DNA from 3 places in the Peribacillus sp. SIMBA_075 genome. Region 1 is predicted to be linked to each of the others. Evidence: riboswitches for the same ligand, from Rfam matches in the RefSeq annotation. Region 1 holds a riboswitch; each other region holds the start of a gene.

Region 1 (11,935 bases):
CGATCCAACGAATCATCAAGCGATGATATCCTATGGTACACCCGCCCAATCAAAGCTCCTGACCTTTTCAAACTCGATGCTTGAGCATGTCCAGAAAAAAGATGTAGGTGAAGTGGGCAACATTATCAGTGATTTAATGAAGAAGTTAAACGAGCTGAGCCCGGATGAGCTTAAACCGGATAAGCCCTCATTTTTTGCACGCATGTTCGGGAAGCTCTCGGGATCTGTACAGGAGGTGCTCTCCAAGTATCAAAAAACAGGGGCCCAAATTGATCGAATCAGTGTAAAACTCGACCGGAGCAAGAATATCCTGTTATCGGATATTGTAATCCTTGAAAAGCTATATGAAACGAATAAAGAATATTTCCAGGCTTTGAATGTTTATATTGCAGCAGGGGAAATTAAACTCGAAGAAATCCATGAGAAAACGATTCCGGAACTAAGGAAGTCCGCTGAATTAAGCAATGATCAAATGAAATTTCAAGAAGTCAATGATATGCGGCAATTTGCTGAACGGTTGGATAAAAGGCTTCATGATTTGAAATTGAGTCGTGAAATCACTATTCAAAGCGCACCGCAAATCAGGCTGATCCAAAACACGAATCAGGCACTAGTCGAGAAAATACAGTCTTCGATCATGACGGCCATTCCACTTTGGAAAAATCAGGTTGCGATTGCATTGACCTTAATCAGGCAGAGGCATGCTGTAGAAGCGCAAAAGCAGGTTTCCAAGACTACAAATGACTTGTTATTGAAGAATTCTGAAATGCTGAAAACGAATACCATTGAAACGGCTAAGGAAAATGAGCGGGGACTTGTCGATATCGAAACATTAAAGAATACGCAAGCTAACTTGATTTCCACGCTTGAGGAGACCATGCGGATTCAAGAAGAAGGCAGGCATAAACGCCGACAAGCCGAACAGGAATTGGCGTCAATGGAAAATGAACTGAAACAGAAACTATTAGAAATAAAGGGATAAGGGGAGATAAAATGGAAACTATTGAAGCTATAAAAACGAGAAGAAGCATTGGAATCGTCAAGCAAGATCCGGTACCTAAAGAAATGATCGAGCAAATCATAGAAGCTGGAACATATGCACCTAATCATCATCGAACGGAGCCCTGGCGTTTTTTTGTATTGACAGGAGAAGGAAGAAATGAACTTGGGCAGGTATTCGAAGAAATAACAAGAATTGAAAATGCTGATGATACCCCGGAAGATTTAATCAGTAAGCTTGAAAGGCAAAAAAAGAATCCCTTAAGGGCTCCTGTCATCATCGCAGTGGGCATAGAGCCTAGTGATAAGAAAAATGTCCTCGTTTCCGAGGAATATGCGGCAGTGAACAGTGCCATCCAAAACATGCTTCTTGCTGCACATTCCCTAGGTCTGGGAGCAGTATGGAGAACGGGGAAAATAACTTATCATGAAAAGGTCCGGGAATATTTCAAGCTATCCTCAAAGGGGGAAATACTGGCTTTCATATACTTGGGTTATCCTGACATGGAGCCGAAACCTGCTAAGAAAACACCGATTAATGAATTGACCACTTGGATCGAATGAAAGATTAAGGATTAGGGGCAGCTGCAGCAGTGCAAAATCACTGCTGCAGCTGTTTTTTTGCCTTCAATAAGGCTTCCATATATCTGCTTTAACGAAATGGATTTGGCCTCATCAGGCTTCGTTTCAAGTGACGATTGATGAATTAGGTTGTACAATACATAGGAAGAATAAACTTTGATGAATTAGGATGTGTCTATAGATGAGAACGATTGATCCATTTGAGATCCTCGATGGAAAAGCGATTAAATATTTGGATGTTTTTGGCGTTGAGGATGGCATTGCTTTAAAGAGTAAGTATGAAGATAAAACGTATTGGATATATGATTATTATTGCATGCATCAGACTTGTGATTGCCAGGAAGTATACCTTGAATTCGTTGAGGAGCGCAAGACCAATAAACAGGCTGGACAGCATTTTGGAGTTAGGGTTTCTTTCAGGGATAATCAATTTGCCCTGGAGGATTATAATATATCCAAGCAAAAGGCGATGGATATCGCGGAAGATACGTTAAAGTACAGTAAAGATGTAATGGAGTTATTTAAACAGCGGTATCAGCAAATGAAGGAAAAAGGCACGCAAATTATCATGGAAAGTGCCAAGGCAGCTAAAATGCCGCACGTCCATGAAAATCCAGTAATTGGAAGGAATGAACCTTGTCCATGCGGAAGCGGGAAAAAATACAAAAAATGCTGTGGTGCAGCTTAACATCCATGGAAGCTGACTCGATTCTGGGGTCGCTTCTTTTTTAGTTGCGAAAAGTGCTTAGCTTTAAAATGAAATTTGATAATTGATAAAAAACATGTAGAACAAACAGAACATTTGTTCTATAATATGAATTACCAGATAATAAAAGAAAAAGAAATAAAAAGTAGTTATTTAGACGGAATTTTCCGAAAACTTCTTTTTTATTTTTAAAAATCTGGTATATATAAGGGAGAAGAGTTTTTTGATCTCATCTCTTTCAACGGTAGACGGCAACCAGACGGGATGAAAATCCCCACACTGTTGGCAGTTTAACTTATTGAACGAAGGAAGGGGTAATCAAATGACAAGAGAAAAAAGATTAATACCTTACAAAGTACTTGAAGTAATGGACACGGTGAAAGAGAAGATTCCCGAGGGTGTAGAACTTGTGAAGGCCCCGGCAGTTTGGGAAAAAGGCAATTATGGTGAGGGTGTGGTAGTTGCCGTCATCGATACAGGCATTGATAAAGGACATCCAGATCTTAAAGAAAGAATCATCGGAGGGAAGGATTTTACCAATACCGGGGATTATCAAGATGATAACGGACATGGGACACATGTGAGCGGTACAATTTTGGCTGCCGTTAATAATGCTGGTGTAGTTGGAGTGGCTCCTAAAGCAAGCGTATTAGCGTTAAAGGCCTTAAATGGTCAAGGGCAAGGCGAAATAGATTGGATTAATGGAGCTTTAGAGTATGCAATCAATTGGCGGGGACCTAATGAAGAAAAGGTTTCTGTTATTTCACTTTCACTAGGCGGTCCAGCGGATGAAGCTGAACACAAACTCATTCAAAAGGCTCTTCAGAACGATATCCTTGTCGTTTGCGCCGCTGGAAATAGTGGCGATGGGCGTCATGAAACGGATGAAATGGATTATCCTGGAGCATATCCCGAGGTAGTGGAAGTAGGAGCTGTGGATTTAAACAGAAATTTAGCTGATTTTTCAAATACAAATGATGAAATTGACTTGGTGGCGCCAGGGGTTGGTATTCTTTCTACGTATCCAGGAAATAAATTTGCAAGGCTGAGCGGAACGTCGATGGCTACGCCTCATGTAAGCGGTGCAGCAGCCCTCTTGAAAGTGATTGCGGAAAAGGAATTTGACCGCGAATTAACTGAATCGGAATTATATGCACAGTTAGTGAAAAGTACGGAAGACCTGGGAATAAGCAAAAAGGCACAGGGCAATGGAATGCTTAACCTAACGATAGCGGGACAAAGAGTGGAAAATTCCATTAATACTACCATAAAATCAGAAAACCTTCAGTTTCCGAGTAAATCGGTAGTCATGGAAAATTAGAAGTGAAAAAAGGTGCCCCATGATTCTTGGGGCACCTTCCATAATGATTATTTTTTATTTTTCCTAAGAGCTGCAAAAAGCGCTACAATGGAAAGAATTAGTGATATGACAGCCAGAGTGATGATCAGCGTTTGATTGCTATCACCTTCTGTTGTTACGGAATCCTTGGCATTGTCAGCAGTCTTGGAATTATTAGTGTCTGCTTCATTTTTGTGACCATGGTCCGTAGATCCGGCAGCATCCTTGGGAGCTACCGAAATTTCCGTTACAGAATGCGGTAGGTCTGAGCCTTCATCACCGCTCCATTCAACAATTTCACCATCTTCGTAATATTGAAATGCATCCCAGGCCACTTTCGTTTCTTCTTTAGGATTTTGGGCAACGAATGAGAATTGCTGGAATTGTCCAGCGGTTATTCCTTCTTCAGTTGCTGCCCAAGTTACCGTTTTTACATGCCCATCTTTGTCAGCCTTGGTTGTCACTTTCCATCCTGGTACAGGCTGATAGCTTTCAAAAGTAACCCCTTCAGGTACTTTTAAAGTCACCTTTGTGGTGGCAGTCTCTTTTTCAACGGGCACTTTGAGTGTATAAGTTTCCCACGCCTCAGGTGCAGATGAGGTTGGCTTGACCGTAACGTGTGCATACGCAGAACTAGAGAAAATGAATAATGCAGCAAATGTGGAAATAAGAAGCTTTGAAATGTTTTTCATTTGTATTTATCCCTCCTGTTATGAATTCCCTATGAAAATTGTAAAATCAGCATTGATTGAATCCAGGCTATCAGTTAATCCGTGAATATGGATATTCCACTTTCCTGGCATGGTTATTATAGACTTTGATGCAAATGTACCTGTGCTTTTTTCCTTCATTTGCAGCTTTATCTCACCGCCTGGCGTATCTACTGGCTGCATAGTGATTGTAAGCTGTTCTATTTCAGCTATCGGCTTGCCTCCATTGGATAGATCTACTTGAATCAGGTTATCCCCGACTTTATTCGGAGTCACCATTAATGTGACCTCATTATTTTCATTAGTCAGTAACGTTTTCTCTATTGGACCGGGAGAAGACATGGCAGTTTGGACATTTGTCAATAGAGCCGCAACAATGAGTACGACGATTCCTAAACCAAACTCCATTCCCACACTATAACCAAGTTTTTTAACCCGCTTTTTCCCCCTGAAATAATGAAAGGCCCCTAAAACGATCATGACTAACATGAGACCAATTTTCGCAAGTAACAATTGTCCATATGTTGTATTTATCAATGAATGGATAGTCGGTACATGCTGTAAACTGCTATAGATCCCGCTAATGATCAGTATGATTACAAACAGAAACGACCATCTGGAAAACCTTTGAATGATTGACCAGTAAAAGATTTTCTTATCGTCTGCCTGCCGATTAGCAAGTCCAGGCAAAATAACCAATAAGGCCAAAAGGCCGCCAAGCCATAAAGCCATGGACAATAAGTGGAGGAAATCCATCAAAACGGCCAGAACCTGATTAGGAACAGCTGCCGTATGTCCAGTTAAAGCCTTACAAACCATCAAGATTGCTATTATGATGAAAGAAAGGAAGGGTAGTGATTTAATCAGTGTGTTCTCGAGCATGAAATAAATAACTAAAAACAGAAGGAGCAACAATAGAATTTCTATGATCCAGATGGTACCGAAGCTTGTAGCATTCAATACTTCTTTTATAAAAGTCCCATTAAACGCATCCGCCCAACCTACACCAGCGTCAATCGTCACTTTTAAAGGCAGACTGCAGAAGATGGAAAATGCTAGACCTGCATATGAAAGCCAAAGGTATAGACGAGCCCTGCTGCTGGCTTCAAAAAGACGAGAACCCTTCATTAAAGATAATTGGAAAAAAAGGATTCCGGTAAGGGCCGCGAAGCATATGTATTGAAGACTTTGCAGGAAAACGGTGATGGAATCCGGAAAACCTGCGTTCACTTTGGAAATTTCTTGATTTGGTAGGACCGTTGAATCTCCAAATTGAAAGGGGATTGTCCCTTCAATGGGATGGCCATCGCTGGAAACCACTCTCCATTTTATGTAGTAAATCCCTTCATCAATAGTGCCTTTCCACTTAGCTTCCAGTACTTTTTCACTTTGTTCCGAGATTGCACTATCTTGAATTTGAATTTTGTCCCCATCTTGGCTGAATACCTCAAGCGAATGGAAAGCTGGTTGTATATTCTCACTGAATTGAATGCTGATCTTTTCAGGAAGTGTATCCATCACTTCATTCGGGCTAGGATTAGAGCTTATTACTGTAGCATGACCAGAAGCCATTGCCGGGTATAAAAGCAAACTGAATAGGCTGACTACCAGCCATAAATAATTCTTCATCTTGGTGTGCCATCATCCTTTCATCAGATTATGTAAGCTTATTATAAAAGGAAAATGTGAAAAAACAGTGAAAATAAATTAGTTATCTAAAGGCAGTTTGAGAGGTTCACTAAAAAAGTGATAACAATAAGGTTAGATTTGCCTAGCTTCCACCATTATAGCCAATAAAACATCGGATGGGAAATATTGGTGGTGATTCCCTTACGTAAAAATCAATAGGCCTGTGGCGCAAACCCGATTAAGAAGTAATTTTTCAAGGATAAAGCAAAGACGGCTATTTCAGTTACAGTTTTAAAGGATCGGGAGCGACGTAGTCCTTGTTTTTCTAAAGGATATGGATGTGGAAAAGGATAAGGATAAGGAAGAGACCGTGGATGATGTCAAAAAAAAGAGGCGGTAATTGAGGCAACGCAAATGGGTACAGCTGGCAAAACAGAGACCGTTACATCCAATAACGCAGGAGGGCAAAGGATACTTAAAGGGGAACCAACCTGATGAGGCTGTGTCATTCTTGAGGGAAATCAAGGATTTCTTTACCTCCCTATTTTAATTTTATCAAGTATAGTTCCGAAACCTGCAAAAAGGACAAGATAAAGGCTTGTCCTCCGATTTATACTTATATGGGCAAAATGATTTGGACCTCGGTTCCATGGTTTAGTTCGCTGTTAAAACGGACCTTCCCCCGGTGCGCTTCAATGATTCGGCAGCTGACTGTCAATCCTAACCCTGTTCCTTTTTCTTTAGAAGAATAGAAAGGTTCACCAAGATGCTTTAACCGTTTTTTTTCTATTCCGCTTCCATTATCTTTGATGGTAATGGAAAGGTTATTGTCCATGCGCTCGAAATCAATCAAAATGTGATCGGCGGATGCCTCCATTGAATTCTTGAGCATGTTAATGAATACTTGTTTTAATTGGTTTGCCTCACATAACAGAAGCGGTATTTCGTTTTTAACAGATATTGATATTTGGGTGGGGTACGAGTCCGCCTCTGGTTTCAACAATGTTTTGACATCATTCATCAGTTCGATGATTTGATGTTTGCTGAATGGAAGTTCCTGTGGTTTTGCCAGAACGAGTAACTCACTTACAATTAGATTGATCCGGTCCAATTCACTTAACATAATCGTGTAGTATTGTTCATAGGGATGGTCGCTCTTTTTAAGCAGCTGGACGAAGCCCTTTAAAGAAGTCAACGGGTTTCGTACTTCGTGGGCTACACTTGCGGCTAGCTCGCCAACTATCGACAATTTTTCGGTTCTTCTCAAGCGTGCTTCAGTTTCTCGAATTTGAGTGACCTCTTTAGCATAAGTGATGATCCCGACCAAATCTTCGCCAACCATCATCGGGACAAACGTACATGAAAGTAAGATGGACTTCCCGTACTTCGTTATGAATTCTATATCTTTCCCTTTTTTGATCCCCTTATGGTTTTCCATGACATATTGGCAAGATGTACGGATTAAATCCGCATCTTCTGCTGAAAATTTCAAATTAATGAATGAGGCACCATGTATTTCTTCTTTTTGAAAGCCTGTTACCGTTTCAAACCTTGGATTTACGGTCGTGATCAATCCGTTTAAATCAAGCATCAGCATCGGATAAGGATTGTGTTCAAACAATGATTTATAGCGTTGTTCACTATCGAATAATTGTTTCTCCGCGACAACCCTTTCAGAAATATCCCTGCCAATGACGACTAAGCCTTTTCGTGAACCATCCTCATGGAACAGAGGAACTTTGATTGTATCAAAGGTCTTGTGATTGCCGTTGGGAAGAGGGATGATTTCCTCACATCTTGTGATTTCCCCTTTTACCCACGTTTCTTCATCGGAACCTTCACAGTATATCAACGCCTCTTTATAAAATTCGGAGTATTCTGCGAGTTCGCTGTCTTTTTTTCCTTTATAGTCTACATGCTCCAATTGAAATAATTGCAGCCCGAAGGCATTGGATTCAAGCCATCGGCCATCACCATCCTTGAAGTTAACGAAATCCACCATTGAATTGATGAGGGTACGCCGACGTTGTTCCGCTTCTTTTAATTGTTTGAATTCTTCCCTTTTAGCTAAGTAAAGGTATAAGATCAAGCCTATAGATAAAAGGAAAAAAATGCCTTCCGCTCTTTGAAGTTGAATGAAGAACTCTTTGTTATGGATATTTGTAGTTAAAAAATAGTCGAACACGACTAGTGTAAGAATCCCGGATAGGATATAAATTGCTAAAATGGAGCGTTTGGACATGGAGATTCTCCCTGATTTTAAGACATTTCAAAGGTAAAATTACATACACATTTTAACAAACTATCGGAAAAAAATATATGCAGAATCCTAAATAAAAAAACAGGGGCCAATGCGGTCACCTGTTTTTTCTGAATAAGGATAGTTTCTTTTTCTTTTTTGCACGCTTATAGATAATGAAAAATAGTAAGAAAAGGAGTGCAAGTGCAGCTAGCGTATATTGGTTCATTTCAACGGATAGGAATCCATATGGGATTAGAGATAGGAAGAAAAAGTATATAAGGTTGCCTAGTGCCGTCGCAAATAAAAAATCCTTGAAAGTGACGGTGCTGACTCCAGCTGCCAAGTTAATTAAACTTGTTGGGATAAGCGGGAAAATCCTGCCGGTAAAAACGTACATGAAACCATGCTCTACAACAGTTTCTTGCCACTTTTTTCCCATCTTCTTTAAAAGAGGTTCCTGAAACCAGTTTCTTGCTGCATAAAAAATAAACCCTGACGCAACAACACTTGTAAACCAACTCCATAGGTAGCCATATATGAATCCGAATATCGTGACATTGATAGTCAGGAGCAATATTAAGGGGATGATTGTAAATGAATTTTGGACAAACATCAATACGAATGTCACAATAAATGTAAGCAATAAGTTTTCCATCAATATGCCAATAACTGAATCCAAGTCACTTTTCCAAATCAAAGTAAATAATTCTGCATTTGAAAAAATAAATAATGCCATTACCAATAGACCGGTTAAAGTCAGGACTTTTTTCAAAGGGTCACCACCATTCTGACTAATAGTTTATCATTTTCAAGTTCATTGGTGAAAACAGAGCTGTCGCATGATGCAGACAGCTCTGTTTACATTATAGTGGGTTAACGACGCGAGGATTCCTTTATAGCCACTTTTCAAACTGAATTCTTTTGTTCATTCCATAAATAATTGGCGCACCAATCAAGAGGACAACGAACTCACCAACAGCCGTGGTCATCCAGCTTAACCAGAATGGTAAGCCAAAGGCAAGGTTCAGTTCAATTGCAATTAAGAACATTGTGAATGTGAAAAAGATAATCGTGGCGAACATTCGTCCTTTAATGCTTTTTATGAACCGAGATACAAAAATGACAAGCAATAAGGCGAGTACGGATTGCCCTACCCCGAAAATCAAATCAAATGGCACCATCGGCGAAAAAAGCAGATTAGATATGAAGACGCCGCCCACGATACCGTAGATATACTTTTTATTGAATACAATCAGATGATTCAACATTTCCGGTACACGAAATTGGAACATCTCAAAAGCAATTGGTTTAAACACCAATGAGACCGCCACATACAAGGCAGCCAATAACCCGTTTATCACGAGTGTACGAACATTCATTTTACTCTCTCCCTAGTTTTTTATCGTGGGATGGTTACGAACCACGTTAAGGCTTTTGCCCGAAGATTAATAGTATCTCATGTAAGCTTGTTTGGTCAATTTGTAAAGAATGGTTGTATTTATAAGGCAGGGGAAGTCCAAAAGGATTTTGATTTATTGTAATGAAGGATGATATTATTTTTGTATGAACTTCAAAGGAGTGAAAATTATATGTGTATCAAGAGTGTCAAAAGCCATTTTAAACAATGGGACCGGGAAGGCGATGTAATGGAGTTCGAAACATCGAGTGCTACGGTGATTGAGGCAGCAGTTACCATCGGCGTTATCCCAGCACGGATCGCTAAGACTCTTTCCTTTAGGGGGGAAGGTGAACATGCTATTTTGGTTGTAGCGGCAGGGGACGCAAAAGTGGATAATAAGAAATTTCGTCAGGTGTTCGGATTCAAGGCACGAATGTTATCACCTGAGGAAGTGCTCGAACAAACAGGCCATGCCATCGGAGGAGTTTGCCCATTCGGACTTGCAAACAATCTAGATGTTTTTCTTGATGTATCAATGAAGCGCTTTGAGTCATTGTTCCCGGCATGCGGCAGTACGAACTCTGCAATAGAACTTACACTCGCTGAATTATTTGAATATTCAGGAGCAAAGGGTTGGGTGGATGTTTGTAAGGCTTGGGAAGGAGAGGGGAATGAGGAAACGGCGGTAGGCAATGCTGTTGATGGCATTTGATTTATGGTGCCAAAAAGATCCAGATGAATGGGATTGAGTCCACATGGGTGGACTTTATTTATTGATGACATGGACATTTTATTATTCAGTTAGCGGTTAAAGCCTTATAAACTTGTTCGAATGCGATTGCTCCAAAACTTTTGAAGAGGCAAACGCTCTTAAAGCGGTTCGTGATTGGTAAAACGTGCAGAAAGTTCATAAGCGGAGGATGAAAGATGTTAATTGGAAGCCATGGGAAAAGCAATAGCAGCTATCTTAGTCTTAAAACTCTTTATGAGGAAAATATCACGGTAAAGAGCATAGCCCAGGAGCTTGAGTTTTGCCATAAAAACGATCTGGCGCTGGATATCCAGAAAGCTCTGGAAAAAAAGAATTTTGATATATTGGCAGTGCAAGATCAAGGAGAAATCATCGGATATATAGATAGGGAAGAACTAGGTGAAGGGAGCGTTTCGGAATATTTAAGAAATTTTTCACCAAGGGAAATGGTTTCGGATTCAACCCCTTTGATCCAGCTTCTCCATATTTTTAAGAATAAAACAAGGGTGTTCGTATTGGAGAATAATTCAATTAAAAAGTTGATCACCCATGCCGACCTTCAAAAGCCTCCAATCAGGATGCTCATATTCGGATATATTACCTTATTGGAAATGAGGATGAGCGATATCATCATGGATAGATTTGGCGATGGCACCTGGCATCCAATGATCAGCGAAGACCGTTTAGAAAAAGCAACCGAATTATATAGGAGGAGAATCGATAAAAATGAAGATATCAATTTAATAGAGTGCCTGCAAATCAGTGATAAATTCGACATCATACATAAGGATAAACAACTGAGGTGTTTCTTCCAAATCCCTTCAAAAAGTAAAGGGAAAAAGGATGCCAATGCCATCCGGAAATTACGTGATAAGATTTCCCATGCTAATGAACTGGGTCTGGACATGTCGTGGATGGAAATCATTGAGGTTGTCGAGTCCTGTGGCCAACTGCTCGAAATCTCTGAATCCTATCAGTATGAAAAATAAGGATCCGGCTATCATGCTGGTTCTTTTTTATCGTTTAGATCCAGACAGAAAAAACTGCCCATATCAGGCAGTTTCCCCGTAAACTTAAAACTCCGGTAGTTGATCCAGGTTATTTTCTTTTATCCCATCGGGCTCACTCCGCAATATGTCACGGCCATATTTATGAAAGACGTCAACATTGGCCAGGTTGCCTGCTTTGGCTTCCGAAAGGGCAGTGGGGTAGTCGAGCTCGCGGCCGGAGTCCGTCTTGATGGCGATAATATTGTCCTCTTCATTTTTCCTTACGGCGATGATTTCTTCTTTTCCAGCTGAATCAAGTTGGTTTGCTTGCGGTGTTCCTTGCTGTTTATAGGATTCATAGGCTTTTTCAAATTGGTCCATGTTTTAGACACCTCCTATTTATAGGGTGAGCTATTTGGTCTGCAATATACAAACCGGATTTCGTCCGATTTGAGCCGTTAATTCGTCCAGAAGTGCCGACTTTTCGGCACTTTTTTTTAGTGAATGCTGTTGTCTTGGCCTTTTGAAGTGGCATGGCACTTGCATCTTGTATGTGTGGTAGTAAAAAAAATATCCACTTAAATTAAGG
Region 2 (11,935 bases), on a different contig from region 1:
ATTGCAGCGGCTTCATCTATTGGGTCATGAAAGAGCAGGGCCTTTCAGTAAAACGAGGTTCCGCAGCGGACTACTACTCATTGCTGCCCAAAATCGAAGAACCAAAGGCAGGGGATTTAGTATTTTTTAGGGACACAGGTACAAGGCTGGGTGTAACCCATGTAGGCATTTACCTAGGGGATGGCCGTTTTCTCCATACAACGGAAAACGCAGGCGTTCATATTTCCAACCTTTCATCAGCTTATTTTGCCGAGAAGTTCGAAAGTTTCGGTCAAGTTAAAGGCCTTATGAACTAAGAAGAATAGGAAGCCTGCTTGAGTGTTGCTGGTAGCCTCTTTTAAAAAAGACGATAGGGAAGATCATTCAACCTGTTTATATTCCAGAGTCGCTTTTTCAAGGGCACGAACGAACCGATTAAAAAGATCCAAGGGCTTTACCCTGTTTTTACTGGTAAAGTCATTACCTTTGAATAAGCTTTTTCTAAGCTTCGTCGAAAGCTCCAATTGCACGCCTGCACCCGTTTTGGATGTGTTGGTAATGTTGTTTCCATTCATGCCTGAAAGGTGCTGCGGTGCGTCTTCAGTTTGAAATCCAGCTTCATTGAGTGAATGTTGAATCAAGTTCTTATAGGGTTCATTCCGTCCTCCAATGTACACCAGCGCGTTATGAACGTCGTAGTGGCCATGGATGGAAAGGATGGTCTGTGCGTTCGCTGCCATTGAAACGCCGATCGGTTCATTGAATAACTTGGATGTTATATGAAGTACCTGGTTTCCTCTTGGTTTAAGACCTTCGAATAGATATGTGCTTGCACAAAGCCTTTCTCCAAGGGCGGCAGCAATCTCGCTAGTGCCTGGTTCGATATTCCCGCCATGTATGGCTAAGACTGCAATATCAGGTATCCTATGATGAACGATGATGCGGTAATCGAGGTATTCGTGTTCATTTTGCTGCAGTTCAGCAAAATCAGTATAGCTTTTCATGGTTATCCTCCCGTATCTGTAGCCTATTTATATTCTATACCCGTTGAAAGCAAAAATAAAAAAAAAGCGGGGATGCCCCAGCTTTTTTTTTATTTTTCGATAGTCGTATATTGTTCTATTTTCTTTTGCTCATCGGGTGTTAAAGTTTCCGTGCGTTTGAACATATTACTGGTCACAAGCAGGGCTGCTATAAGAACTACAGGTATAACCCAGCTTGTTATTTTTTTTACGATATTCATATTCTAAGTCCCCTTATGCATTACTAAAGTTCATATGGTATTTGAAAGGAGAAGCTGGATAAGCATTTTTATTGCCGCGCTTTCCAGCTTCCATGTCTTCTTTTATCTCCAGCTCCGGATAGTCGTCCGTCTTTCTCGTTTTTAACGAGTACTTGAACCCCGCCATAATACATGGGTGAAATCTTCTGAATGACTTCGTATCCTGAATTTTCTAAGTCGGATATTATTTCATTCGAAAGCCTGGATTCCGTATAAATTTTCTTTCTATCAAAGACGAACCGATTACGGTCGATGATATCCTGAAATGAGCCTTCATTCTCTGTATATGAATAAAGGACCTGCATCAATACTTGAGGAATCCTATCACCGCCGGGTGAGCCGATCCCAATCGATTCCTTCCCTGGTTTCTTAAGAATGGTTGGTGCGGTGAAAGTTCTTGACCGTTTATATGCCTCTTGAGAATTCAGGCCGGCCCGGAAATTTTTCAATTGATCGTTAAGGAAAAAGCCATTCGTATAGTCACCAGATCCGAAAAAGTTACTGAGTGTATTTGTTGTGGAAACGACAGTGCCATATTTGTCCATGATCACAAAATGTGTCGTGCTTTCATGTTCTTCGGAACCAAACGATTCCTCATTTTTCCAACTTCCACTATTGATCTTATTTTTAAGATTATTCAAGTGAATGGGGGAGAGCAATTGTTCAGCCTTAGAGTGACTTATTCCATCACCAGTATGTGCTGATCGATCTTGATAAGCGGTATTTGTGATGCCACCCAGGATTTTCATATAATCTGATTTGCTTGAAGACTCGCCCAGGTTGGTTTCCTCGGCGAGCTTTAACATTTCAAGAACTGTAATCCCGGAAAAGGGAGGAGGGGCTGTATAAACGTCATAACCGGCAAATGTTCCTTGGACCGGGGTACGTTCTTTCACCTCATAGCGCTTTAAATCCATCAAGTCGATGTCTGTTTTTCTTTTAATATCCCGTGCAATTTTCCCTTTATAAAAACCATCAGGACCTTCCTGTTGAATCTTCTTCAATGTTTTAGCAAGTCTTTTTTGGATGAGGGTTTTGCCTGGTTCAATGGCATCACCATCAGGATAAAAAAGTGAAGTGTTATCGGAATAGACCCTTGGCTGAGCTGCTTCTAAGCGTGATGATAACGTTGCGTCCACTTTAAAACCTCCTTCAGCCAAATCTATCGCCGGCTGAAGAAGATCTGCCATTGGTACGCTCCCGTACTTATCGCTTATAACCTGCATGCCGGCCACTAAGCCAGGAATCCCCGCATTGTGTCTTGAACTTGGATCTTCCGGAGAGGATTCACGATAATCGATAAAATTGGGGTCTCCGGATCCAGGGGTAATCAGCATACCGCCGCCGCCACCCACGCCAGATCCAAAAGGTTCGACTACACCTAATACATAGGATACCGCAATTGCGGCATCCGCCGCTGTTCCGCCGTTATCCAATATTTCCATCCCGACATCTATTGCGATTGGGTTTGAAGAACTGACCCCATATGATTGTTCCGTTTTACTCTTTATCGGATCATTCGTGTCAGAAATAGGGGGTGTCTTCGAACATCCAGCTAAATATATGAGCATGCAAAGGGAAATGAATACTTTTCCCGTCATACGATTAATCATCGATTATTCCCCCTGTTCGTTGAGCTTCCAAGTTGTTTCACTTTTCACATAGTATCCAATCGTTCCTTACTGAATGGGTTGTATGTTCTGTGGTGTAGCTTTTACTTCTTGTTTCTCTTGTGCAGCTTTCTTTTCTTTTGCTGCTTTTTCTTCTTGTGCAGCTTTCTTTTCTTTCGCTGCCTTTTCTTCTTGCTCACGTTGAACTTTATGGTCGATTACTTTCTTGTGATCCAATGTAATCTCGATGTGATCCTCTTTTTTCGACCATTGGGCTTTTTCACTTGTTTCCTTCGTCAACTGACGGTAAACACGTGATTTGTCGATTGAAGAGGTAGCTGGCCTTGGTGTTGCTTCTTCAATTTGCAGTGGAACGACATCGACCGTAGCTTTTCCGTCTTTCGCTAAATGGTATTGAACCATTGCTGAATCCTTCGTGCGTGTCCAGCCTTGATCGAATATGAAGTTTCCTAAGCTATAGAAAATGACTCCATCTTTATAAACATCAAACGATTGAAGCACATGGGGGTGATGGCCGATGATGATATCAGCTCCCGCATCGATTATTGCTTTAGCCAATTCTGTTTGACGAGCGGTTGTAGATGTTGAATACTCTATTCCCCAGTGAACATTCACCACAACCAAGTCTGCGTTGCCTTGCTTGGCATCCTTTGCTTTTTCAATCATTTCAAATAATAAATCAGGGTTGGTGTTCAATATCCCGGCTTTATTACTTTTTGGCACGGCATCCTTACCATAAACATCTGTAAAGCCAAGTGTTGCGACACGGACGCCATTAACATCCGCATAGTCGATGCTATTTTTAGCTTCGGCAGTGTTCGATCCAACACCGACATAGTTCATATCTGCAGTTTTGAATTCATCAATCGTGTCAAGCAGTCCTCGTTCTTCGAAGTCCATCATATGGTTATTGGCCAAATTCATCACAGAGAAGCCAGCATCTTTAACGGCTTTCACACCACTATTATTGGAGTTTAACCTGATGGCCGTGTCTGCTTCCTTGTAGTTGGATGCCTCTTCTTTTAAAACGGGATGTTCATAATTCCCACTGACATAGTCTGAAGCGGCAAAATAGGGTTTCATATAACGGAAGAGGTAATCATACCCGTGCTTTTCCGTCACTTCTTCAACATAACGTCCCATCATCACATCACCGACCATTGTCATCGTCAATGGTTGATCAGTTTTTGAAGCAGGTGTTTTCACTTCTTCAGCCCGTCCCATCCAAGTGGTAATGACTAAAGCGATTAGTAATATAGGTAGTATGATTCCAGTGTATTTAAGATTCTGTTTCTTCGTACGTTTAATAAAGATAAGTGTTTTTTCTTTTGCATTTAAAGTCCGTTTCATTTTTTGCACCTCAGAATAGGTAGTACACGTTCATTAAACCGAAAGTTAAGCCGGATAATAAAAGCGTGCTGCCAAGTGTCAATGGCATTCCTTGTCTTTGAATGGTATTCGCTATCAATCCGGGTACGATTATACCGATTCCCCGAAACTCGAATATTTCAAATGGCATGACGGGGTAGACCATGTCCAATAGGAGTTTCAGGCAAATCCCGGTCACCATCATGGCTGCGAATTTTCTTCTTCCATATAAAATCACCCATCTTGAAAGGCCGTGAGTGACGATTAAATAAGTTACTACACTAATGACCAAGATGACCAGCATGATTTCCCATTGATCAAATACTAATGCCAAATAACCTGGCACAATAAGTCCTGCGGGTACGACACCCGTTTTTTCTGAAAATATAAGGCTAAGCGTTACTCCCAGTACTAGTGCTACATATAAATCCGATCCAAACATTAAGGTTCCTCCTACTTAACTTGCTTTCTGCTTTGTTTTAGATTTCATGAATGCTTCAATTAATGGTTCCGCTGCGCCGTGAATATTCCCGACACCGTAGACGATGCGATTTTTCATCAATGGGCGGAGACGGGCCACGATTTCTTCAGTTGACCAGTTTTCCAAATCCCAATATTCTTTTGTATCCAAATTACCTTGCTCGAATACCTTTGTTATTGGTGATGTAGTTTCACCAATGGCAATGACGATTTCAGATTTAATGTAAGGCAATACATCTCTTGCAAACTGCTCTGTACGGTCCACACGGTCAGCACGGCAGTTCATGATGACGATAGGAGGTTCTGAGCTGTATCCGAACGTTTTGACACGATCCCAGATGTTCAGCGTCGATGCCGCGTCGTTTGCAGCAAAGCCATTGACAAAGAAAGTTGGCTTGACTGGATCTCCAAATCTGGTGATCCGCATGGCCCCTGGATCTGGATGCGCATTTAACATGCCGCGAAAAGCTGTTTTTTCATCAATGCCTAAAGCTTCTGCAACAGCCAAAGCCAGTGATGCGTTATCCGGAAATACCATATAATCGAATTCGCGCAAGAAGTCTTCAGAGATTCTTGAATTATCTGCAACGATCACTTTTGAGTTGCGTTCTTTGGCAATTTTCTTGAAGAAGTCCAAATATTCACTTTCAATGGTAATCAAGTGACCATTATAAGGGATTGTAGCTGTAAAGGCTTCTGCAACCTCATCCATTGTCGGTCCCATGACATCCATATGGTCTTCTAATACATTCACGATGACCCCAATGTTTGCTTGGATCATTTTATTTTGGAAGATTAATTGATAGTCAGGCTGTACGGCCATACATTCACAAACAAGTGCTTCCGTTCCTAAATCTGCTACTTCTTTAACTACACGCCGTTGTTCTCCAATGTTCGGTCCCTCTGGGCGGCGTTTAATCGGTTTTTCTTTGTCGGTAAACCAGTAGATCATTCTAGCTGATGTTCCGGTTGTTTTACCTACTGTTTTGTACTTAGCTTCCTGGATCACACCTGTTATTAGACGTGTTACAGTCGATTTGCCTCGAATACCGTTTACATTCACACGTACCGGAATGGAATCGAGACGCTTCTGATGGCGTCTTTGTTCGAAGATGCCATAGCCAAGTAAAAAGATCGCACAAATAAATATTGGTGCCATTTTTTAACCTCTCTTTTTTTAAATATTTGATTTACTGAATACACACTACATGATTTTAAACTTAATAGGCAAGAGCCAATTATTCTATCGTAATATAACAGTTGTCAGCTTTTTGCAAAAAATGTATATAGGAGTGTAATAGTATCTAATGGAATAAAATGTTTTATGAGTCCAAAGATATGGAGAAAGTCGAGTAAAACCTTGATTTATTTACACTAAAATATGGAAAGTTTAATAAATGGCCATTATGAATACAATTAAAATAGTTTTATAGGCATTTGAACCCGATTCTTAATATCTGTATTTGGATAATGAATTGTTATTAAAAGTGAGGTTTATTACAATTTATTGATTGTTTATACCCATTAATTTGACCTAAACGTTACAATATTTACGTATTTGTCATTCAATGTAAGATGGTGCATCTATAGACACATGTAGTCGGACTTTTATGAATATGACCAAAGATGAGTAAAAGAACACATCTCTTTTTTTGTAAGTTTTGGGTATTTTTCTAGAAAAATACCCGTGGGCCTATATTGTGACTTTTACCTAAAACATGAAATAAACTAAGGTTAATCCAATTTATTTAAAAAATACCTAGTTACTTCTATTAATATAGTGTTAATAGAAAAAAGAAAAATAAAAAAAGCTCAGAAGTATATCTGAGCTTTCGGCTTTTATATTTTAAAAGAATGATTTGGGTAATGAATCTCCGTTTATCATGGAGAATGCGACGTTTGTAGGGTATAAACTACAACATTAGTAGCTTATTTTTTGAAGGAATCAGGTTAACTGGATTTTTTTCTGTCAGAAATTTCAATGTTGGGGCCTTTTTTACCGCCTTCAATCACATAAAGTCTAGGAGCTAATCTCCTCCTACCTTGATTTTCAGAATTCATCTTCATATAATTTTCGTATTCTTTGCGAAAGAATTTGTTGTTTTTCCGATCTAGTGCTTTTCTTTCGTTAAAATCTGCCATGAATTTGAAAAAACGTTTCATATGAATTCCTCCTTATGGGGTTAAAAGGTCTTGGTTTAATAGTAACACATTGTTGGTGAAATTTAACCTTTTTTTACAATTTTGGAGTGAAAATTATGCTTTTTGTGTGAAAAAAGTTGTGAATTGTTTGGTTTGCAAGAAAGCGTGCAATGAACCTTACTGAGTATAAGGGCCCGTGCATTGGGTTGAAATGAAATGCTGGATCAAGTGAGTTCTTGTACTGGTGATTTCCAGTAAGTGGGTATTGGGAGTGAGAAGTATTTCAGTAAGAATATTCCTAATAAATTCATTATACACTAAATATTCTGAAAACAAAAGAAAATATTCACTTCCAACCCTTTTGATAGATTTTTCTTTTTATGATTATTAACTTTTCATGATGATTAATGCGTATAGTCTTTTATACCCCAAATACACGAAAACGAAACAATGAAGGGGAGAAAAAGAAAATTTCCCGCGTTCAAGTGACGGGAAATTTTCTAGTATCATAATTGGAATTTCTTGACCTGTTCGGTTAGCAGTTCAGCGGAAGATGCGAGTTCACAGGCATGATTCGTGACTTCATCCATCGAAGAGCTGGATTGTTGAGCGGAGGCAGAAACTTGTTCGATTCCTGCCGCGGACTCTTCAGTTACGGCTGCGATATCTTCGATGGCCTGATTGATTTCTTTACTATTTTTGGAGATATAGTTCAATTCAGCTGTAATATGCTGTATTTTCATTCCCATATTCCCGACAGAGTGATTGATTGTTTCAAAGGTTTGGCCGGTGAGCGTAATCTGTTTCGTGCCTTCATCCACCTGTGTATAACTATCTTCCAGGGAGTGGACGACCGTTTTTGAATCTGTTTGAATAGCGGTGACAATATCGGTGATATCCCCAACGGATTGTGTGACCCCTTCAGCGAGTTTCCGCACTTCAGCTGCGACGACGGCGAAGCCCTTGCCATGTTCACCAGCGCGTGCAGCTTCTATGGCTGCATTCAGCGCCAATAGGTTGGTTTGATTGGATATATCTTTGATGACCTGCACAAGCTGTGAGATTTCCTGTGATTGAGAATCGAGCCTTTTCACTTGCCCGACGGCATTTTTGACAATTCCGTCAATCATTTGCATTTGTTGGACCGAACTGCGCATTAAAGTGGTGCCCTCCTTGGTCAAGGATAGGATCTCGGTCGAACTTTGCGATACTTCCATTCCTTCAAGATGGGCCTGCTCGATCTTGCCGGTGAAATCATCCATCATGCGGACCATTTCAGCTGCCCGGTTGGCTTGTGAGTCCAAGCCTTCCGAAAGTTCGTACATGGTAGCCGCAATCTGTTTGCTGCCCTGTTGCACTTCATTTGCCGATTGAGTCAGATCCTCGCTTTGGTTGGAAACGGATTCGGATACAACCAGCATTTTTTCGATCGTATCACGAAGGTTTTTCTGCATTTGGTTGGCGGATACCGTTAATTCACCCATTTCATCATTTGACTTTTGCTCCAGGGGCTCATGATTCAGTTTTCCGTCAGCAACCATTTTCATCCTGTCCCTGACTTTAAGGAGGGGGGTGGTAATGAGGTTTGCAGTCACAAGTGCAAGCACAAGGCCGATAAGGACTGCCGCAATGGATATGATGATACTTGTAGACTTAACCGATTTCCCGCTTGCGATGACGGTTTCACCTAAATCGACAATCGTTTTTTCGCGTTCGGAAGCCAGCTCTCTAAACCCATCCATCAATTCATTGCTTATTGGTGCAACTTCATCCTTTAGTATTTCTATAGCACGTTCTTCATTTCCTTGATCATATTGTGTAAATACGCGGTCTATAATAATCGTTCTCCAATCCACGCTTTTCTCAATCAATTCCTTCGTTTTTTCAGAATCACTTTAGGCTAATAGATCCTCCTGAATGACTTTGCTTTCTTCGGTATATTTTAAGAACTTCTCTTTATTACTTTCGTCGCCATATAGAATATAGCCTCTTGCGAGTGCGCTTCTTTGTGCAACATTATTGAGTAGTTGTTCTTCATCAATTAGAATCGGCAATTTTTGGCTAATGATATCTTTGGAATGTACAAGTGACTTATTGCTGCTATAAATATTAAATGCTCCTAAGATGATACACAAAGATATGATGAGTGAAAATGCTGCCAATATCTTTCCTTTAATACTTTTCAAATTAATGAACCCCTTTATCGATATTTTATTCCCTCTTTTTTTATCGGATAAATAATGGGTTATTTAAGCAGATGAGAAGATAACCAAGTTTTCCGTTAGGTGTGATTTTCCATAATCCAAACATCTTGATTTCTTCTCGTTTTCAAGTTACTATTGACTTGGAAAAATATAATATTCCGCGTTATGGCGGAAGAGGTTCTAGCTACCCTCTCAAAAAAACTAAGGAGAAACAGTGCTCTTTTCTTAGGGTGCTGTTTTTTTCCGTAAAAAGGAGTTTTATAGAAATGAAGAAGAAAGAAAAGGCAGTGGTTGTGTTTAGCGGAGGTCAGGACAGTACGACGTGCCTGTTCTGGGCGATGGAGAGATATGAGGAAGTGGAAGCGGTGACGTTTGATTATAATCAGCGGCACAGCTTGGAAATCGAATGCGCTCAAGAGATTGCCAAGGAATTGGGCGTGAACCATCATATCCTTGACATGTCGCTGCTGAACCAACTGGCACCGAATGCTTTGACGAGAAGTGACATTGCAGTGGAGGACGGGGAAGACGGGGAATTGCCGTCGACGTTCGTACCAGGGCGGAATTTACTGTTCCTATCGTTTGCCGGAGTGTTGGCCAGTCAGCTTGGCGCTAAACATATTGTCACCGGTGTCTGTGAAACGGATTTCAGCGGATATCCGGACTGCCGGGATGTATTCATTAAATCGTTGAATGTGACCTTGAACTTGTCGATGGACCAGTCATTCGTGATTGATACGCCGCTTATGTGGCTTAATAAAGAGGAAACATGGGAACTTGCCGATCAGCTTGGCGCGTTCGACTTTGTCCGCGAAAAGACCCTGACTTGCTATAACGGAATCATATCAGACGGCTGTGGAGATTGTCCGGCATGTAAGTTGCGGAAAAAAGGATTGGATGACTATGTAAGCAGACGGAAGGTGCTTTCGTGATGTACGGTTTTACTATAGTAGATAAACTCCAAAAAATAGATCAAGATATTCAGCGCAGCCAATTGAAATATACAACTAAAAGGGTCATGGTCAGTAAGGAATTTACCTTTGACGCAGCACACCATCTACATGACTATGAAGGAAAATGCAAGAACTTGCATGGCCATACGTATAAGGTCATTTTCGGATTGAGCGGGTATACGGATTCACGCGGTTTGATGATAGATTTCGGGGACATCAAGGATATATGGAAAAATGAAATTGAAATCCACCTTGATCATCGTTATTTGAATGAAACCTTGCCGCTCATGAACACTACGGCTGAAAATATGGTTGTCTGGATTTATGAAAAAATGGCCGAAGCCCTTTCATTAAAGGAATATGAGGGTGCTAGGGTCGAATTCGTTCGACTATACGAAACGCCGACAAGCTATGCCGAAGCCAGACGGGAGTGGATGGAAAGTGAGTAAACTCCCGGTTATGGAAATCTTCGGACCGACCATCCAAGGTGAGGGAATGGTCATTGGCCAAAAAACCATGTTCGTTCGGACGGCTGGCTGCGATTATTCATGTGCCTGGTGTGATTCCGCATTTACTTGGGATGGAACCGGTAAGGAAGATACCGTCCAAATGACTGCCGAGGAAATATGGGATGAGCTGAAGCGGATTGGGGGTGCCGGTTTTTCCTTCGTGACGATATCAGGCGGAAACCCGGCACTGCTGAAAAACTTAAACAGCCTGGTAGCGATCCTACATGAAAATAAAATGAAAATAGGTGTCGAAACACAAGGGAGCAGATGGCAGGATTGGTTTCTCGATATTGATGAATTGACTATTTCTCCTAAGCCGCCGAGTTCAAAAATGAACACGGACTTTACGGTGCTCGACCAAATCATATCGAACCTTGCCAATCGAAACCCTGAAAACCATGTCTCATTGAAGGTAGTCGTCTTTAACGAAGAGGATTATCAATATGCTAAAAATGTACATGGCCGCTACCCCGATATTCCTTTTTATCTGCAGGTCGGCAATGACGACAGCAGTACGGCGGATGATCGTCAATTGATCAGCGGGCTTTTGAGGAAATACGAGGAGCTAATTGATAAAGTGATAGCCGATGATGAATTGAATGATGTGAAAGTGCTGCCACAGCTTCATACCTATATATGGGGCAACAAGCGAGGCGTGTAAAGATCTGAGACAGAAGGCGGTGTGATGCGTAATCACACTGCCTTTTACATATGGAAAGCTACCTATACCTTTTGAAGGTGTGTAGCTTTGAAGGCTGATGTGTATTTAAGGCCATACCCAAATAACCGATCCATTCCAATATGTGCGGTCCAAATTGACCCGATCATCATAAGCGCATCTGACTTTAGAAAAATGGCTAGCAAAATCATGAAAATGGACAGGGTATAAGTGTGAAATAGGTTATAAACCTTTGCTCCAACTCGATCATCAATCAGATAGGCCAACATGGAAACATCAGGCGATAAAATAAATAAAAGGAAAATCCACCAGCTGAATTCATATAACGAATAGATGTAAATCATCGCTAAAAGGACCATGAGTCCTTCGATATGAAGGAATTTCTTTACCATTTTCCAACCTCCCAAAACTTAATTAACCATTGGTCAATAATTTTAGTGAAAAATCAAACAATGTTCTTGATGATATTTTTCACGTGAAAATAAGCTAAACCTTTTACATCTGGATAGGATAGTTCAGAATTGATATAAAAAGTTATGAATCCGTGAAGAGAAAGGAAAATGGACCATATGGATGCAGGATTCAGTTTGTTGTCGGTTAATTCTGTCAAGGATTGGATTAGCTTTTCATAGGTTTTATTAGAATCGAATTGAAGCAACTGCTGAATTTCTTTTTCCTTGGATAAAAACATGATGGAATAATGATTCT
Region 3 (8,285 bases), on a different contig from region 1:
AATTGGAAAAATTGGCAAAAAAGCAATATGAGCAAGGTGAAAAGGGGGAAATAATTTTTATAGAAGAAAATCAGTGAAATCACCTAACTGTAATGAGTAAACTAATGGGGAGGAGGCAGTTATTGCTAGTTTCGGATAGTATCTATGGGAAACACATTGTAGAGGGAGTTCTGGAAGAGCTGATAGTAAGCAAACCGGTCCAAAGATTGAAGGGAATACATCAGGGTGGGGCAAGTTATTTAGTTAATGAGAAGTGGAATGTCACACGATTTGACCATTCAATTGGTGTGATGTTGTTAATAAAGGCGTTTAGCGGTTCATTAGAGGAACAATCGCGGGCTTACTGCATGACGTATCCCATACTGCATTCTCACATGTTATAGATTTCGTTCTGGATTGTATGGATGAAGATTATCATGAAAAGATATATGATCATGTCATTATGGAATCTGAAATCCCATTTATATTGAAGAAATATGGATATGATTGTAAAATTATTGTTCAATCAAAATGGGAAATGCTTGAACAGCCAGCACCTGGGTTATGTGCCGATCGGGTGGATTATACTCTCCGGGATATGCATCAGTATGGATATATCACACTTGAATCCGTTCATGACTTTCTTGATCATGTAATCATAGTAAATGGAAGAATGTATCTGGATAATATTGATTCGGCGGAATGGTTTGTGAAAACGTATTACAGTGAAGTTATTGATTTTTTCATGAACCCACTTAATATATATGGCTATGATATCTTGGCAAAGACGTTAAAATTGGCTTTGGCTAAAAACCTGATCAGCCATGATGACTTACTTGGTACAGATGAAGAAGTCATATCCTTGTTAAGCTCCACTGAAGACGATGAAGTGCAAAATCTGTTAAAAAGGATCCATGGTAACGTAAAGGTGAAAGAAGATCAATTGGACTATGATTTACATCGGAAAAATAAAGTGCGCCTGATGGATCCTTCCATCATTCAAGGAACCCAAGTGGTGAGACATCCAGTTTATCCGAAAAAGTGAAGAACATGGGAATTGAAGCCTATGAAAAAGCTTCGAAGGGCATGTATCTAAAGGTGATTTCCGATTGAATTTCGCGTCAAACCAAACAGAAAGGGAAAAACTCACGGAATCCATCCTTGAGTTTTTCCCGGAAACATTACCCGTAAATTTATATAGACTATCGACGACTTGTAAGCCGCTTTCTTTTAACTTGATATTCGAGTGGTGGCATTTTATCGATATTCGAACATCATTAAATCGTAAAGGCTTAACAGGTACAACATAGTTAAATATTGTCAGTTTTATTGTTCTGGCAGGCGGCATGCCCAACTGCCGGTTTTGGAGATCTTTTTTCAGCTGAACCAGCACCTTAAAAAATTAATGACGCTCTCAAATTAGTAACGCCATTTTCTAAATAACCCTTTAAACAGGTTAAAGTATACACCCACCCCTCTTTTTGTCCTATCATTTTTTTTATTATGTCAGGGTCGTCTTCCTTCAAACCTGATTCGTTTACTTCAATAATTGAACTTGTATTATTCAGCTCTTTTAATGTAATTGTAACGACCGTTTCTTGGGCGTTGCCTCCCCACGAATACACGATTTTCCTATTTTCCTCGACTTCTAATACATGTATAACCACTTCAGCATCGTATTCGTTATATCTCAATGTAAGCGTCCTGCCTTGCTCCCATCTTTCAGAACTCGATGAGAACCAGAAATTTCCGATTTTTTCAGGGGTTACTATGGCTTCAAACACCTCATTAGTTGGCTTGCCTATTTTAAATTTCGTAGTTATTTGAGTATCCATACTATATCAGCTCACTTTCGATATGTTTAAATAAGTTCCCACTAACACCTAATTAACCCGATCTACATATATTGGCGGCAAGGTCCGTCCAGTTTCAAGCAAGCTCTTCAGGTTACATAGAATAGCTGGCCATCCATTATTTATGCCCTTAAAGGTATTGTCACCATATACGAAATCGGTCTCCAGTAGCTCTTCATGCGTAAGTGTTAACTTTACAGTAGAATCATCCATTGGCTGCAGTTGAAAAGTGACCCGAGCAGGATCCTCGCGGGGTGTTTCGTCTCCTATCGTGTTCCATGTAAAAGAGAGCAGTTGCAGCGGCTCACACTTAAGTACATTTCCATGATCAGTGATTCGTCCATCTTCCAGCAAATATGTAACGGTTGCGCCTTCTTGAAAGGATGACTTGATTTGACATCCAAAGTGATATTTTTTTGTGAATTCGCCACTCGTTAGGGCTTCCCAAAGCTTCTCTGGTGTGGTTGCGATATAAATAGGATAGACAAACGTTGGTTTTTTCATTATTCTTTTTCCTCCTCGCGTTTATACTTCTAGGGTTCCTTATCAAGTCCGTGCCGAATAAAAACAATAAGGGTTGCAATATCAAAATCGTATCATAGCTCTATCAATGATTGTCTGCTTTTTATATACAGCCGGTCAAGCAGTTTTCTGCGACAGGAATCGGCAAAAGCCTTAAAATCAGAGGAACATTTGCTAAGTGTTAAGCTTTGGCAAAGCGGATATTGGCTTATCGAGTCTGTAAATGAAATCCGTGGATTCGCACCATTCCCAGTGACCAAAACGAAATCATAAGGCGATTATTGAAAGGATATAAGCTTGAATACATTTTAGGATCAGGCCATATGGAAACTTCTTGATTTCCAACCGTTTTCAAGCTACGATAAATAAGGAAATGATAATCCGCTCCGGCGGAAGAGGTTCTAGCTACCCTCTCAAAAAAACTAAGGGGAACAGTGCTCTTTCTTAGGGTGCTGTTTTTTCTGTATAAGGAGAATGAATTAAATGTTAAGAATTCTATTTTATTTAGTATCCATCGTCACGGCGAATGTGGTTACAGCAGCTTTTGATCCATTACATTTGGGAATGTTCATCATTCCGATGGGTACATTGCTCATCGGAGGAACCTTCATCTTTCGAGATCTGGTCCAGAATAAATTCGGCCGTGCGAAAACCTATATGTGTATCGTCACCGCACTTATTTTATCTGCATGTGTTTCATTTTTATTAGGAGATACGTTATTGATTGTATTTGCTTCCGCATTATCGTTCGTGGTGGCAGAAACAGCGGATACGGAAATTTATACCCGGTTAAAGCTCCCGATGAGTTGGAGGGTATTTTACAGCGGGATCGTTGGAGGGTTTTTCGATTCGGTGATATTTGTCGTGATTGGCCTAAGTCCACTAGGTGCCAATATATTGCCATGGGAAGCCGTACCCGCTGCGATTATCGGCCAAATCATCGTTAAAACAGTCATTCAGTCTATCGGTGCCGTACTGTTGGGACGAATCAACGTAAGACTGGAAAAGCGCGTAGTCTCCGGTTGAATTCTAGGAGGGATGCACCGATGGATGGAACCAAAAAGGAAGAAGATAAATGCTATTGCCTCGAGGCCTTTCGCGAAAAATATGGTCCGCATGTCAAGGGGGAATGTATGAAGCTCTCCTGCGCCAATTATCGGAAACATAAGGGAATAGACAAAAAAGGGCCAAATTAGGTCCTTTTTTTGCGTGACTGGAGTAACCCACGAGTAAACACCGCGAAATCAAGAGTGTAGCATGAATTCACGAGTAAACGTGCGAAACTCACGAGTAAATGTGCGGAATTCACGAGTAAACGTGCAAAACTTACGAGTAAATAGCCGAACCCCACGAGTAAACAGCGCGAAATCAAGAGTGTAGCATGAATTCACGAGTAAACGTGCGAAACTCACGAGTAAATGTGCGAAACTCACGAGTAACCGTGCAAAACTCACGAGTAAATAGCCGAACCCCACGAGTAAACAGCGCGAAATCAAGAGTGTAGCATGAATTCACGAGTAAACGTGCGAAACCCACGAGTAAACAAGCCGAACCCACGAATAAACAGCGCGAAATCAAGAATGTAGCATGAATTCACGAGTAAATGTGCAAAACTCACGAGTAAACGTGCGAAACCCACGAGTAAAAGTGCGAAATTCACGAGTAAATAGTCCAAACTCACGAGTAAATGTGCGAAACTCACGTAAACAAGCCGAACCCACGAATAAACAGCGCGAAACCAGGAGTGTAGCATGAATTCACGAGTAAACGTGCGGAATTCACGAGTAAATGTGCAAAATTCACGAGTAAATAGCCGAACCCACGAATAAACAGCGCGAAATCAAGAGTGTAGCATGAATTGACGAGTAAATGTGCGGAATTCACGAGTAAACGTGCAAAACTCACGTAAACAAGCCGAACCCACGAATAAACAGCGCGAAATCAAGAATGTAGCATGAATTCACGAGTAAATGTGCAAAACTCACGAGTAAACGTGCGAAACCCACGAGTAAATAGCCGAACTCACGAATAAACAGCGCGAAATCAAGAGTGTAGCATGAATTCACGAGTAAACGTGCGAAATTCACGAGTAAACGCGCGAAATTCACGAGTAAACGTGCGGAATTCACGAGTAAATGTGCAAAATTCACGAGTAAATAGCCGAACCCACGAATAAACAGCGCGAAACCAGGAGTGTAGCATGAATTCACGAGTAAATGTGCGAAACTTACGAGTAAACAGTCCAAATTCACGAGTAACCCCATAAAAAAAGGATTCTGGCACCGTCAATAATTGGTGCGGGAATCCTTTTTTTATTAATTAGGCAACAAAATTTCTTCGGGGTTGGCTCCATCAATCTCCACTTTATATAGGTGATACTGTGGATCGCTTTTGCCGAATTTCTTGTCTACCATAAAATAGACATTTTTTGAATCGCTGCTGATGACTGGGCGATCTGTGTATCCTTGAAGATGGGTCAGCTGCTTTTCGGTCTTGGTTTTGAGGTCATAGCTATATAGCTCATAAATATAGGTACTGCCTGATTGCTCATTGGAGATGGACTGGAAAATCATCGTTTTTTCATCAGGGGTAATTGTGAAATCAAAAATGTCGACATCACGTTTAGAATCTGTGACAGTTTCGACACTTGATTTGTCAAATTTCACTTTGAAAATCCGTTGATGCGTTTCAAAAATATCATCAGCCGTTTTAGCATCCGCGTCATCATCGGTTTGATAATAAGCGGCTTCTCCATCAAGGGAGACATTTAGGGAACTAAGACCATATTTCTTAAAAGAGGTTAGTTGGATGGACTCCTTTTTTTCTATATCAAACTCGTAAATATCGAGATCGTGAGGGCGGGGACCCGTGATCGGCGAGTAGTTTTTAAACGTACCGGCTCCGATATAAAAGAGAGAGCGGCCGCTTTTTGTGAAATCGAGTTCTGTGACCAGGAAGTCTGCTTTGAATAATTCACTGATTTTCTGTGATTTCATATCAAAAAGGTGAATGGAACTGGTTGAATCTTCTTCTTGGTTCTTTTTAGCTACGATAAAGGCAAGTATATCCCCTTCGTAGGAATAAGTCGGGTCAAGGATTTGTTCATCGTTGCTCAATTCAAGGACTTTTTCTTCAATGGATAATGCAGGATTATAGAGCTTTAATTGTGGTTTCCCCTTAATGTGTGTGACGTATGCAATTGTTCCTTGGGCGGATACGTCGTATTGATTGGTTAAGCCCTGCTGCTTTTCATTTTCTTCTTTTTTAAAGATCAATCCGGCGATGACAAACAAGACAGTCACAATCGCAAGCGTGATCAGAATGAGATAGATGTGCATCTTTTTCATTTGAAGGACTCCTTAACGGTAGAGTATCATCATCGTAACAATAATGGCTAGAACAAGTAATACCTGTAAAACAGCACATATATTTGAAGCAACAGGAAGCTTTTTTAACAGTTTAATCTGTAGGGTATATAACGAAATCCATAAGACGGTCGGGATGAAAAATAAAAGCATAAACGGCTGGACTTCACTTGAGAAGATTAAAAAAGCATATAAGAAAAATAAGGTAACTGACAAAATCAAGATGCCGAGTGAAATATTGAAAATGTGCAGAAGTTTTGCTTTTTTTAAAGTCTTTCCACTATATCCCGGAAGAACCAAGGCTGTTTTGTAAATGAGGTAAAGAGATAGTAGGAGAATTGCTGCCATAATCAAGCTGAATAAAGGAAATAATGTGAAGTCAAGGGCGGAAGCGATTCCCCATCCATATACATAGACAAGGGCATGGGTCACTAACACGGTGTTGACCATGATTTTCCGGTTGATAGAGACTAGGAGGTTAAGTGTAAGTGAGAGTAAAGTTGCGCTAGTCAGTATCGAAAAAAGAAGCCAGCCGATGTAAGCATCTCCTTTTTGGAATAGTTGCAGCGCATACACCGAAAACGTAAAAAGAATTGAAACGATGGATAAAGTAAGCATAAGTTCTTTTCGGTATGGAAAGATGGCCTGCTGAATTTGACTGCCGATTTCCCATTCGTCGCCAAAAAGGATTAATGCCATTTTCTCGGCTTCTTTTGGGGTCTTCCCCTGCTTTATTAAATCATCCCGGCTCAACTTCAAATGGAGGAGCAGTTCTTCAGACATATCTTCTTTTTCTTCCTTGGTACAATCGGTTTGGTTGACGATTTTTTTTACATACTTTTCAAATGTTGTTTTCATCAGAAATCCTCCGCGCTTTTCCGAACTAAATTTTCAAGGAAGGTAAAGCTGCTGCGTTTCCGTTCAAGTTCGGTTCTGCCGCTGTCCGTGATACGATAATATTTCCTTCGTCCTGACTCAGACTCTTTCCAATACCCTTCTATAAATTCCTTTCTTTCTAAACGCTTAAGAGCCGGATATAGGGTACCTTCACTGATTTCGTATTGCCCCTCGCTCATTTGCTTAAGAATCTTCGTCATTTCATAGCCATACAGCTCTTTTTGTGAAAGAAGTGAAAGCAAAAGGAGGTCAATGCTTCCCTTCATCAATTCTTTATCCAAATAATCACCTTCTTTTATCATTTGCTTTTAGTGTAATACGATGTACATCGTATTACAAGGTGCATTTTACTTTTCTTTAAAAAAATGGTTAAATGACGATTGCTAAATAAAATCAATCATAGTAAAATGTGCTTCGGAACGGATGAGTTGTAAAGAGTGTGGTAAGGATAATAAATACATGATTTATCTGTTTGAATGAAAATACGGAATAGGATAGAAGAAATCCCACTCAAGGGGTATTAATTGATTTTTTTTTGAAAATCATTTAGATTCTATTTATCAACAAGAGCAGAAAGAAGGTCCTAGATAGATGAAAGTGAAAGCACCTGAGTCATTCACATACAGAGGTGGAAAAAGAGCTGTTCTTTTACTTCACGGGTTTACCGGAAGTACAGGAGACATGAAGAAATTAGGGAAATACCTGAATGATCGCGACTATACTTGCCACGGACCCCTTTATAGTGGGCATGGCGTATCAGCCGAGGAACTTGCTAAAACAAGTCCAAAGCAATGGTGGAAAGATGTAGTGGAAGGTTATCAATTCCTTAAAGATGAAGGCTACGAGGAAATTGCTGTTGCAGGAATTTCTTTAGGAGGATTGTTCTCATTAAAAGTAGGAATTGAACTTCCTGTAACAGGGGTAGTTGCAATGTGTGCACCGACACAAGGGAAAAGTAGCGATCGACAAAAAAAACGCTTGCTCAATTATGCACAGGCCTATAAGAAGTTTGAAGGCAAAGATGCAGACCAAATTGCTGCCGAAGTGAAGCTGTTAGAAGAAGACCCTATGACTTCGCTGAATGATATGGTGAATATAATAAATGAGACTGGTGAAGATTTAGATTTAATCACATCACCAACTCTTGTTTTACAAGGGCGTTTGGATGATCCCGACTATACGAACAGTGCTACAGCGATTTTCAATGAAGTCGATACGCAGCATAAACACTTGATATGGTATGAAAACTCTGGCCATATAATCACATTAGGTAAAGAACGTGAGCAGGTTTATGAGGATGTGTACAAGTTCTTAAATACTCTGCATTGGTCGGAGTAATAAGAGAGTTTTCTTGAAGGTCATGAATGTGATATGATCCCCTTTAAGTTTGAAAGTGTAAAGCCGACATTTATATGTAGGTTTTACACTTTCTTCTTGAGGGGATTTTATTTTGTCTGCAAAAAGAAATAACTCAAATTTTCACCGGGATTTATTTTAAGCGAGAAAAAAGTATTTATATTCTTTCGCAGTGCTAAGAGCTTCAAGTAGTTATTTGTAAAAAAAGACCTTTATGTTATCGTTATTATCAATGGTTGCTAATAAAATATCTTTCACGTCGGCATTATAAGTCATTTTGAGACTTTTTTTCAGCCATACTTCGTCTTTACCG

What was found. Region 1 has a riboswitch for preQ1 ahead of SB775_RS09595 (QueT transporter family protein). Riboswitches for the same ligand answer to the same signal wherever they lie in the genome.
Region 2: another riboswitch for preQ1. It lies ahead of queC (7-cyano-7-deazaguanine synthase QueC); the one in region 1 lies ahead of SB775_RS09595 (QueT transporter family protein).
Region 3: another riboswitch for preQ1. It lies ahead of SB775_RS22920 (VUT family protein); the one in region 1 lies ahead of SB775_RS09595 (QueT transporter family protein).

What each region holds. Positions count from the first base shown of each region.
Region 1 is NZ_JAWRYN010000009.1:39,727-51,661, forward strand. It holds gene SB775_RS09555 (toxic anion resistance protein) at 1-982, shown strand, start outside; gene SB775_RS09560 (nitroreductase family protein) at 994-1,563, shown strand; gene SB775_RS09565 (SEC-C metal-binding domain-containing protein) at 1,763-2,269, shown strand; gene SB775_RS09570 (S8 family peptidase) at 2,610-3,608, shown strand; gene SB775_RS09575 (YcnI family copper-binding membrane protein) at 3,656-4,318, opposite strand; gene SB775_RS09580 (copper resistance protein CopC) at 4,337-5,965, opposite strand; gene SB775_RS09585 (PAS domain S-box protein) at 6,582-8,207, opposite strand; gene SB775_RS09590 (TVP38/TMEM64 family protein) at 8,323-8,979, opposite strand; gene SB775_RS09595 (QueT transporter family protein) at 9,101-9,586, opposite strand; PreQ1 riboswitch class I at 9,593-9,637, opposite strand; gene SB775_RS09600 (YbaK/EbsC family protein) at 9,797-10,318, shown strand; gene SB775_RS09605 (hypothetical protein) at 10,534-11,346, shown strand; gene SB775_RS09610 (DUF3892 domain-containing protein) at 11,431-11,727, opposite strand.
Region 2 is NZ_JAWRYN010000046.1:18,948-30,882, reverse strand. It holds gene SB775_RS23015 (C40 family peptidase) at 1-296, shown strand, start outside; gene SB775_RS23010 (poly-gamma-glutamate hydrolase family protein) at 360-983, opposite strand; gene SB775_RS23005 (CapE family protein) at 1,073-1,222, opposite strand; gene SB775_RS23000 (gamma-glutamyltransferase family protein) at 1,291-2,874, opposite strand; gene SB775_RS22995 (CapA family protein) at 2,941-4,242, opposite strand; gene pgsC (poly-gamma-glutamate biosynthesis protein PgsC) at 4,253-4,702, opposite strand; gene pgsB (poly-gamma-glutamate synthase PgsB) at 4,718-5,899, opposite strand; gene SB775_RS22980 (hypothetical protein) at 6,691-6,903, opposite strand; gene SB775_RS22975 (methyl-accepting chemotaxis protein) at 7,389-8,753, opposite strand; gene SB775_RS22970 (CHASE3 domain-containing protein) at 8,778-9,068, opposite strand; PreQ1 riboswitch class I at 9,255-9,297, shown strand; gene queC (7-cyano-7-deazaguanine synthase QueC) at 9,353-10,018, shown strand; gene queD (6-carboxytetrahydropterin synthase QueD) at 10,018-10,488, shown strand; gene queE (7-carboxy-7-deazaguanine synthase QueE) at 10,481-11,209, shown strand; gene SB775_RS22950 (DUF4260 domain-containing protein) at 11,272-11,619, opposite strand; gene SB775_RS22945 (TetR/AcrR family transcriptional regulator) at 11,673-11,935, opposite strand, start outside.
Region 3 is NZ_JAWRYN010000046.1:9,915-18,199, reverse strand. It holds gene SB775_RS22940 (hypothetical protein) at 1-77, shown strand, start outside; partial or broken gene SB775_RS22935 (HD domain-containing protein) at 123-1,092, shown strand; gene SB775_RS22930 (SRPBCC family protein) at 1,374-1,814, opposite strand; gene SB775_RS22925 (SRPBCC family protein) at 1,863-2,336, opposite strand; PreQ1 riboswitch class I at 2,744-2,786, shown strand; gene SB775_RS22920 (VUT family protein) at 2,838-3,380, shown strand; gene SB775_RS22915 (hypothetical protein) at 3,401-3,550, shown strand; gene SB775_RS22910 (hypothetical protein) at 3,599-3,850, opposite strand; gene SB775_RS22905 (hypothetical protein) at 3,847-4,056, opposite strand; gene SB775_RS22900 (hypothetical protein) at 4,053-4,259, opposite strand; gene SB775_RS22895 (hypothetical protein) at 4,256-4,606, opposite strand; gene SB775_RS22890 (TolB family protein) at 4,670-5,701, opposite strand; gene SB775_RS22885 (permease prefix domain 1-containing protein) at 5,714-6,577, opposite strand; gene SB775_RS22880 (PadR family transcriptional regulator) at 6,577-6,897, opposite strand; gene SB775_RS22875 (alpha/beta hydrolase) at 7,208-7,954, shown strand; gene SB775_RS22870 (DUF421 domain-containing protein) at 8,165-8,285, opposite strand, start outside.